3 regions of the Bradyrhizobium sp. 179 genome follow, and region 3 is predicted to be linked to each of the others. Evidence: predicted binding sites of a transcription regulator. Region 3 holds the regulator's gene; each other region holds the start of a gene.
What was found. The regulator LexA, encoded in region 3, represses DNA repair genes until DNA is damaged. The targets are predictions, from matches to a motif close to TGTTCNNNNTGTGTTCNG.
Positions count from the first base shown of each region.

Region 1: the regulator LexA is predicted to act here: its motif matches at 1,199-1,216, upstream of IVB12_RS02285 (single-stranded DNA-binding protein).
Region 2: the regulator LexA is predicted to act here: its motif matches at 1,914-1,931, upstream of IVB12_RS20335 (DNA repair protein).

Region 1 covers NZ_JADPJR010000009.1:97,117-100,353, reverse strand. Annotated here, with positions in the region: gene IVB12_RS02290 (outer membrane beta-barrel protein) at 139-921, opposite strand; gene IVB12_RS02285 (single-stranded DNA-binding protein) at 1,370-1,864, shown strand; gene IVB12_RS38070 (hypothetical protein) at 2,003-2,125, shown strand; gene gyrA (DNA gyrase subunit A) at 2,219-3,237, shown strand, end outside.
Region 2 covers NZ_JADPJR010000081.1:128,941-132,177, forward strand. Annotated here, with positions in the region: gene IVB12_RS20330 (DNA polymerase Y family protein) at 1-1,163, opposite strand, end outside; gene IVB12_RS20335 (DNA repair protein) at 1,060-1,848, opposite strand; gene IVB12_RS20340 (putative DNA modification/repair radical SAM protein) at 2,012-3,237, shown strand, end outside.
Region 3 covers NZ_JADPJR010000009.1:199,400-202,636, reverse strand. Annotated here, with positions in the region: gene IVB12_RS02785 (hypothetical protein) at 90-524, opposite strand; gene lexA (transcriptional repressor LexA) at 1,092-1,793, opposite strand; gene glp (gephyrin-like molybdotransferase Glp) at 1,971-3,182, opposite strand.

The sequences.
Region 1 (3,237 bases), 100 kb from region 3:
AGCCGCAAGTTGTGTCTCCGAAAAGCCACAACAGCCACAAAACGTCTTGATCACTGACTTATCCGTCCGTCTGCTTCGGATAAAACGAAAAAGGCCGGCACGAGGCCGGCCTTTAATCCTTGAACGAAATCAGAGCGATCAGTACCTCGCGACCAGCGGGCCGCCGAAGCGGTAATTCAGCCGGACGAGACCGATGTCGACATCCTGGCCAATTCGGTCGCTCCCGAACACAACGCCCGCCGGCGTGGTAAAGCCGATCGTGCGGTGGCCGAGGAAAATGTGGTCGTATTCGACGCCGACCGACCAATTTGGTGCGAATCCGAATTCCAGACCGGCACCCACCGTGCCACCCCAGCGGGTTTCACGTGCCGATGCCAGCAGCGTGCCAGCGCCCGGGGTGCCTGCGGCGGCATAGACGTCGTACTTGTCCCCGACCACAGCGGCGCCGCCCTTCACATAGAACAGCACATTGTTCCAGGCATAGCCGACCTGCCCAGTGATCAGGCCAAAACTGTCGATGCGAGAGCGGTTACGATCACCGGTGACCAAAGCGGTGCCAGGGAATAGGGTGCTCACGTTGTCGCCGGAAAAGTCAGCCCAGTTGCCCTGGCCCTCGAAGCCGAACACCCAATTGGTCGACTGCCAACGATAGCCAATCTGGCCACCGACCGTGCCGCCCGTTGCGTTGTGGCAGCCTTCGCCAACCAGAGTGCCGGTAACAGGCGTCACAAAATCCCAGCACTTGTGGCTCGAACCACCGCCGCCGTTGATACCGATGTAGAAGCCGCTCCAATCGTAGATCGCGGCAACGGCGGGAGCCGGAGCCTTGGTGTATGGGCGCGCAGCGAGATCTGCCGCGCTTGCGGGAGCCGAGAGGCCCAGCGCCATTGCACCGATTGCACTAAACAGAATCTTATTCATTGCAGTCTCCCCAGTTTCGACCGCTTCTCAAACTCCCCGAAGCGGCTAATTAAGGCGCGACGCCCATATGAACTAATTCCGAGGCAACCCTAGCTTACGAAACCGGCAAAGTCCGTCTCCGAAATGCCACACTCGCTGACCGAATGAGCCAAGCGCAACTTGATGAATGTTAAGCGGTTTCTGCCGTTCGCGGGAACCCAAAAAAGTTCCATCGAGCCGCTGCCTTCATCACCAACATCGCGGCTTGAAGGGCCCGATATCCGCCCCGATCGTCACAAAGAACAAATCTGGAACAAAGCCAGTGGCGGTGCTATATGTGGGGATAACCCGAGGGGTGATGGGCTGAGCGGCGCCCGCAAGCGTATAGGGTCGCCTCAACGGGCGGCGGAGGAACGCAGAGGGCGGACTCGGCCTTTGAAATTCAGTGGCATTGGAGTGGAGAGCGGCGATGGCGGGAAGCGTCAACAAGGTCATTCTGGTTGGAAATCTCGGCAAGGATCCCGAAATCCGCCGCACCCAGGACGGGCGACCGATCGCCAATTTGAGCATCGCCACCTCTGAGACCTGGCGCGACAAGAACACCGGCGAGCGCAAGGAAAAGACCGAATGGCATCGCGTCGTGATCTTCAATGAAGGGCTGTGCAAGGTCGCCGAGCAGTACCTGAAGAAGGGCGCGAAGGTCTACATCGAGGGCGCGCTCCAGACCCGCAAATGGACCGACCAGAGCGGCGTCGAGAAGTACTCGACCGAGGTCGTGCTCCAGGGCTTTAACTCGACCCTGACGATGCTCGACGGTCGCGGTGGCGGCGGAGGCGGCGGCAGCTTCGGCGACGAACCCAGCGGCGACTTCGGCTCGTCCGGTCCCGTAAGCAGCGCTCCGCGCCGTCCCGTTGCCGCTGGCGGTGGCCGCAACAGCGACATGGACGACGATATCCCGTTCTGAGAACCCGGATCACGCGGCCGAGGCGCATTGCCTGATTGGGCTCGCCTGGTGTGCCGTGTCAGCAATTCATGTTCATCGGCGGGGTGGGCTCGGATTTTCCGGGCCCGCTTCATGTTTGACGTGAGCTCGGATTGCGCCATGACAGATATTCTGACAGGGCACTCGCAGCGCGATCTTGAGGCGATGGAGGCCATTGCCGAAGGCCGCTTCCGCACCTGTCGGGAGCGGGGCTCGGAAGGGCTTAAGTTGTTGGAAAAATAGGCGGAAAAATCGCTTGCCCTGACCTTCGCGAGGGTAGTTATCGCGGCCCCGATGCGCTATATGATTCCCAGATAAACCTGACCGGATTTCCCCTTGGCTGACGACGAAAACAAGCCCGGCAACCAGCCGGCGCAACCCTCGGACATTCGCCCCGTCTCCATCCTCGACGAGATGAAGAAGTCCTACCTCGATTACGCCATGAGCGTGATCGTGTCGCGCGCGCTGCCCGACGCGCGCGACGGCCTGAAGCCGGTGCATCGCCGCATCCTGTTCTCGATGAACGAGGAAGGCTATACGCCGGACAAGAAGCACAAGAAGTCGGCCGGTATCGTCGGCGACGTCATGGGCCAATACCATCCGCATGGTGACCAGGCGATCTACGACGCGCTGGTGCGCATGGCGCAGCCTTTTTCGATGCGCGAATTGCTGGTGGACGGGCAGGGCAATTTCGGCTCGGTCGACGGCGATCCGCCGGCGGCGATGCGCTACACCGAGTCGCGCCTAACCAAGATCGCGCTGAAGCTGCTCGACGACATCGACAACGAGACCGTCGACTTTCAGGACAATTACGACGGCTCGAGCAAAGAACCGGTGGTTCTGCCGGCACGGTTCCCGAACCTGCTGGTCAACGGCGCCGGCGGCATCGCCGTCGGCATGGCCACCAACATTCCGCCGCACAATCTCGGCGAGGTCATCGACGCCTGCCTGGCGTTGATCGACAATCCTTCGCTGACCATTGACGAGCTCAACAACATCATCCCGGGCCCGGACTTCCCGACCGGTGGCATCATTCTCGGCCGCCAGGGCATCCGCAGCGCCTACCATCTCGGCCGCGGCTCCATCGTGATGCGTGGCAAGGTCACCTTCGAGACGATCCGGAAGGAGCGCGAGGCGATCGTCATCACCGAGATCCCGTATCAGGTGAATAAGGCGACGATGGTCGAGCGCATCGCCGAGCTCTACAAGGAAAAGAAGATCGAGGGCATCTCCGACCTGCGCGACGAGTCCGACCGCGATGGCTACCGCGTCGTCGTCGAGCTCAAGCGCGATGCCATGCCCGACGTGGTGCTGAATCAGCTCTACAAGTTCACGCCGCTCCAGACCAGCTTCGG
Region 2 (3,237 bases), on a different contig from region 3:
TGCACGACGACGCGCTTGCCGCCGATACGCGCGGCAATGCGGTCGATCAGTGCAGCAAGCTCGTCATTGTCGTGGACATGGGCATCGAGATCGCGCTGCTCCTGCACCACGATTTCTGTACGGCTCGCCGACAGCCGCACCATGTCAAAGCCGAAGCCGGGATCGAGCGGGTCGGCGAGCGCATCGAGACGCTCGCGAAACAACCGGTCGATCACCGCGCTGCGCGTCACCGGACGCCCGGTCTCGACCGTGATTGCGCGCACCACGCCATCGGTGCGGAAGAACGCGGCTTCCAGGCGTCGCGCGCCCTTGCCCTGCTTCTCCATGGATGCGATCAACGTGTCGGCAAGCCGCGACAGCGTCATCGCGATCATGGTGTCGGTCGCGATCGGCTCGGCGAAACGTTTTTCCACGATGTAGTCGGGCAGCGGTTTTCGCGGGTTGATCGGCGCATCGCCCTGCCCCAGCGCATGCGCCAGCAGCGTGGAGAACCGGGCGCCGAACCGCGCCGTGATCTCGCTCGGCGAGCGCGAGGCGACGTCGCCGATAGTCTTCAAACCGGCGCGACGCAAGCCTGTGGTGATGACTTCACCTGCACCGAGCGCGGAAATCGGAAATCGGCTGATCGCCGCCGCCTCCTCGCCATCGGCCACGATGGTGCCCGTGGCCTGCCGCGTCAGCGTGCGTGCGCAGATCGAGGTGCCGGCGATCGCCGCGCTGATGGCAAACCCCTGCCGGGCCAATGCGCGAACCAACGTCCGCAACAACGCGGCCTCACCACCGAACAGATGCGCGCAGCCGGTGATGTCCAGGAACAGGCCGTGCGGCGGATCGAGCGCCACCAGCGGTGTGAAGCGGTCGCACCAGTCCGCGACATCGCTGAGCGTCTTCGCATCGGCGACGATATCGGCGTCGAACACTTTCAGGTCCGGACACATCGCCCGCGCATTGGCCAAGGGCTGGCCGATATACAGGCCGAGGCGCTCGGCGGCCTCGTCGAGCGCATGGATCACCAGCGCATTGTTGTCCTTGATGACGACGATGCTTGGATCATTGCTCTTATGCAGTCCGACGTTCCCAAAGAACCGCTGAATCCGGTCGATGGGCAGGCGCGGCAGCCACAGGCTGAGAATACGTCGACGGCTCACTGAACTGGCACTCATCACATTTCCATTCCATGATCCACCGGCCACATGGGCCATGACGATTGCGCAAGAGCTCGGCATCGAAGCGCGGCGCGCCCCAGGCACTCGACACCGGGCCCGGCGGTGAATGCGCTGCGCGCAGCATCCATCGTGTTTCCGCGGTCGAGGGCAGCGGCTGCGCCGCCATGCGCAGCAAGAGCCCGGTGACGCCGGAAGCTTGCGCGGCCAGCGTCAGCTTGCGGCTCGCCACGAGATCGAACTGCCTGGTCTCGCCCCAGAGCTCGAGCACCACAGCCCCCAGCGCATCGCAGGCGAGCGCGTCGGCTGAGGTGCGCAGTGCGCTCTCGACATCAGCGGCGCGCACCATCACCACGCGGCGCGGATCGAGACCGAACTCGGCGAGCCCGCTCATCGACAGCGCGCCGGTTTCGATTTCCGAAAAATCCTGCCGCACCCATAGCAACGGCCGGTGCGCCGAGACGCGGCCCGCAAGCCCCATGACAAAGCCCGTTGCGGACGTCCCCTGCCGGCCCTCACAAAACACCTCATGGATCGCCGCACGTGCGAGCCCGCCCTTCAGCGCGCTGTCCGCCTCGCTGTGGCCGAGCGTGATGCGATCGCGCTGATGCACGACCTCCGCCGTCTCGATGCGCTCGATCTGGCTGCGCAAGGTCGCAAGCGCGCTTCTGCGTGCGCCGCTCATGCTCGCCGCTCCTTCAGGGGTGATTGCCGGTGGCTCTCAAAAAGAGAACCAGCGGCTGGCTCATTTGTTCATGATATGTTCTAATATAAAGCTAACGCCGCCCTGGGAGTCAATCGAATTGGCGCGCTTTGGGATTCATGAGTGGAATCAAAGGGATTCAAACATGGACGTACAACGCAAGCTGGAAATCCTGGCGGATGCTGCCAAGTACGACGCATCCTGCGCCTCCAGCGGCACCGAGAAGCGGGATTCCAGCGACGGCAAGGGCATGGGCTCGACCGCGCCGGGCATGGGCATCTGCCATTCTTACGCGCCGGATGGACGCTGCATCTCCCTGCTCAAGGTGCTGCTGACCAATGCCTGCAATTACGATTGCCTCTATTGCGTCAACCGCGCCTCCTCGAACGTAGCACGCGCCCGCTTCACCATCGACGAGGTCGTCAAGCTGACGCTCGACTTCTACCGGCGCAATTACATCGAGGGCCTGTTTCTCTCCTCCGGCATCATCCGCAGCCCCGATTACACAATGGAGCAAGTGGTCAGCGTCGCGCGAAAACTGCGCGAGGAGCATCACTTCCGCGGCTACATCCACCTCAAGACCATTCCCGAAGCCGACGATGCGCTGATCGCAGCAGCCGGCCAATATGCCGACCGTCTCTCCATCAACATCGAGATGCCGCAAGAGACGAGCCTTAAGCAATTCGCGCCGGAGAAGGACGTGCGCGCAATCCGTCGCACCATGGGCCGGCTGCGGCTCAAGCTCGACGAAGCCGAGGAAGGCCGCAGCGCGAAAACGAAGGCCAAGCCGCAGCGCTTTGCGCCGGCTGGGCAAAGCACGCAGATGATCGTCGGCGCCGACACGGCCTCCGATCACACCATTCTCCACAGCAGCGCCAATCTCTACGGCGCCTACCGCCTGCGACGCGTCTATTATTCCGCGTTCAGCCCGATCCCCGACGCCAGCCGCGCTTTGCCGCTGGTGCAGCCGCCGCTGCTGCGCGAGCACCGGCTCTACCAGGCCGACTGGCTGATGCGGTTCTACGGCTTCGACGTCGGCGAGATCGTCGACGACAGCGCGATGCTGCCGCTCGAGATCGATCCAAAGCTCGCCTGGGCGCTGCGCCACCGCGACCGCTTTCCGCTCGACGTCAACCGCGCCAGCCGCGAGGAATTGCTGCGCGTGCCGGGCTTCGGCACCAAAGCAGTCGAACGCATCATCGCGACACGGCGCACGACAACGATCCGCCTCGCCGATCTCGCGCGGCTGCATGTGCCCCGGCACAAGGCGCTGCCGTTCATCGTCCTCAGCGATCACCGGCCGCCGCCACACCGCCTCGATGAGGCGCGGCTGATCGAACGGTTCAAACCAAAGGCAACGCAACTGGGGTT
Region 3 (3,237 bases):
CGTTCCGCAGCATTAAATCTTACCATCTCGCCGGCCTCGGCCGGCGATGGCAATTTCAATCCTGGCCCGACCCCGCGGGCGGGGACGGCTCAGCCAATCGGCAAGCGCGTGATCGTCGACCGGCTATCGGCGACGATCTGCGGCTTGTGCTCGCGCTCGCTGACCGGCTGCGTCACCGGCAATTGCAGCACGGTTGCGCGCTGGCCTTCGACGAGCTGCGTCACCAGCACGTATTTGCCGTCGGGGAATTCGATCGCGTCATGATGGCGGTCGGGTATGTGCGGATCGATCTTGCCGAACTTGCCGACGCGGGAGTTGATGGTGCGCGTCCAGATCCAGCGATTATCGTAACGGACGTTGTCGGCGAAGGCGAGCTCCGTTCCCGGCAGCAGGCAGACGGCCACGGTCGGATCGGCCGCGGAAGCAAAGCCGCGCGTTGAGGTGCCGCGGAACGTTGTCGACACGATCGTCTCGCCGACTTCGGCGGGGCGAGATGCAACGGCATGCAGGCTGTAGTCACACATCGGGTGCTCCTCATTCGAAGATAGCAACCCGCGCCTCCTTCGGAGGCGCAAGCCTCTATCAGAGTGGAAGCACGTAACGCTCTGCTCCGTTGTAGGCAAATCTGCGGCTGGCGTTGCCGGACGCGATCACATTATCTTTCCCGAAGCCATAGGAACAAAGCTCGCTTCAGTGCATTCGGCGGATGCGAGCGCCCGTGGCCTACGGGCGCCGACCAGGGGAATGTGGCCAGCTTCGCCGTGGCTGTCGGTCGATGGCAGTTCGGGCGTTGCGGAAATGCTCGCTCCCTGCGTGCGCCGACTTGCGTGCGTGGTGCTGCAATTGAGTTGCGAATGCTTGCGCGGCCGATCAAGCGATCAGCACGCTGCGAAGGCGCTTAAGGCGATCCTGCACATCGTAATCTCCTAAGATCTCTTCACAAGCGATGAGTGCTTGGGGCCGCATGCCGAGGATGGAGCGCCGGAGAGAGGGGCCGGATAATCTGCGCAAGACCAAAAGACTATCCAGCTGGAGCGGACCGTCGTCCGCTCCAATCGGAATCATTGGTATCGAATGACCGCTAGCTCGTCTCAGTACTTGCGGTACAGCCCGATCAGCTTGCCCTGAATCTTCACCCGGTTCGGCGGCAGGATGCGCACCTCATAGGCGGCATTGGCGGGCTCGAGCGCGATCGACGCCCCCCGGCGGCGGAAGCGCTTGAGCGTCGCTTCCTCGTCGTCGATCAGGGCCACCACGATGTCGCCGGTATCGGCGCTCTCGTTACGCTGGATCAGCGCCATGTCGCCATCGAGAATGCCAGCTTCGACCATCGAATCGCCGCGCACTTCGAGTGCGTAGTGCTCGCCTGAGCCGAGCATGTCGGGCGGCACGCTGATGGTGTGACTGCGGGTCTGCAACGCTTCGATCGGCGTGCCGGCCGCGATGCGACCCATCACGGGCACCGCAACGGGACGCTCGCCCTCGTCCGCGGAAGAACTGGAGCTCGCGCGCACCTTGCCGAGATTGCCCTCGATGACGCTCGGCGTGAAGCCGCGGCGGCTGCCGGCGGCGGCCTGGAGCTCGGGCAGCTTGATCACCTCGATGGCGCGGGCGCGGTTGGGCAGGCGGCGGATGAAGCCGCGCTCCTCGAGCGCAGTGATCAGGCGATGGATGCCCGATTTCGAGCGCAGGTCGAGCGCATCCTTCATCTCGTCGAAGGAGGGCGGCACGCCGCTTTCCTTCAGACGTTCGCTGATGAACCGCAGAAGCTCGTATTGTTTGCGCGTTAACATCTCGACCAAAGTCCCCCGGTTGATGTCGTTCGATTCCGAGACGCTGAATTGGAGCGGTAGACCGCTACATGCTCGAAACAAATCATGAACGGACACTATATGTTCCATATGTGTTCCGCAACTGCTTAATTTACCGTGAACGCGGCAAAGTTCGCGGAACGCGTGTAGTGGATGCGTTCAGACGGGCAGGCGCAGCACCTCGCAAGGCGAGCCGGCCTCTGCCTTCGGAGCGAACGGTGCGCGGACGAGAAGTGCCTGTGCTGCAGCGAGATTCGCAAGCAGCGAGGAATCCTGGTGATCGACGGGAAGGGCCACCAGCGTGCCGTCGTCGCGCGTCTCCAGATGTGCGCGCAGATAGTCCGCGCGCATATCGTTTGCGTCCACATCGCGGCCGAGCACGGCGCGCTCTTGTCGGTGATGAATCACGGATCGTCCCGACAAGGCGCGAATCAGCGGCACCAGGAACAGGAAGGCGCACACGTAGGATGACACGGGATTACCCGGCAGGCCGATCACGCGCATCCCGCCGAGCCGCCCATGCATCATCGGCTTGCCCGGGCGCATCGCGATCTTCCAGAACGCCATCGCGACGCCTTCGTCCCTCAGCGCCTGCTGGACCAGATCGTGGTCGCCGACCGACGCGCCGCCGCTCGTGACCAGGATCTCGGCGCCGCTCTCGCGGGCGCGGCGGATGCCGGCAGTGGTGGCCTCCAGCGTATCGGCGACAATGCCAAGGTCGATGGTATCGGCCCCCTCGCTGCGGGCGAGCGCGTGCAGGGCGTAGCCGTTGGAATAGACGATCTGGCCGCGACCGGGCGTGGTTCCCGGCATTACCAGTTCGTCGCCGGTGGCGAGGATCGCGACCTTCGGACGGCGGCAGACGGCAAGCTGCGGATGATTCATGGCGGCGGCGAGTGCGAGATCGCGCTCGGTGAGACGGGTTCCCTTGCGCAGGAGCAGGTCGCCTTCGGAGAAGTCGACGCCCGCGGGGCGGATGTGGCGGCCGGCAATGGCGGCTTCCTTGATCGTGATGCGCTTGCCGTCCGCAACCGTGTCCTCCTGGATCACGACTGCGTCGGCACCGTTGGGAATGACGCCGCCGGTGAAGATCCGCACGGCTTCGCCGGGGCCCAGCGTTCCCGCGAATGGACGACCCGCCGCCACCTCGCCAATCAAGGTGAGCGCACTATCGAGCTTTGTTGCATCGCTCGCGCGCACCGCGTAGCCGTCCATCGCCGACATTGCTTCCGGCGGCTGTGTGCGCAGCGCCGCGACATCGCGTGCGAGCACGCGATGATAGGCCTCGTTGAGGGAAACCATCGCTTCAGGCAGCGGCTCCGCACCTGCCAGCACCGCGGCAAGCGCGTCAGAAACCGGCATCAAGGCCAAGGGCGGAAACTCCTGCTGAGCATATCGGCAATGGGCGGCGAAAGTTCTAGCCGAG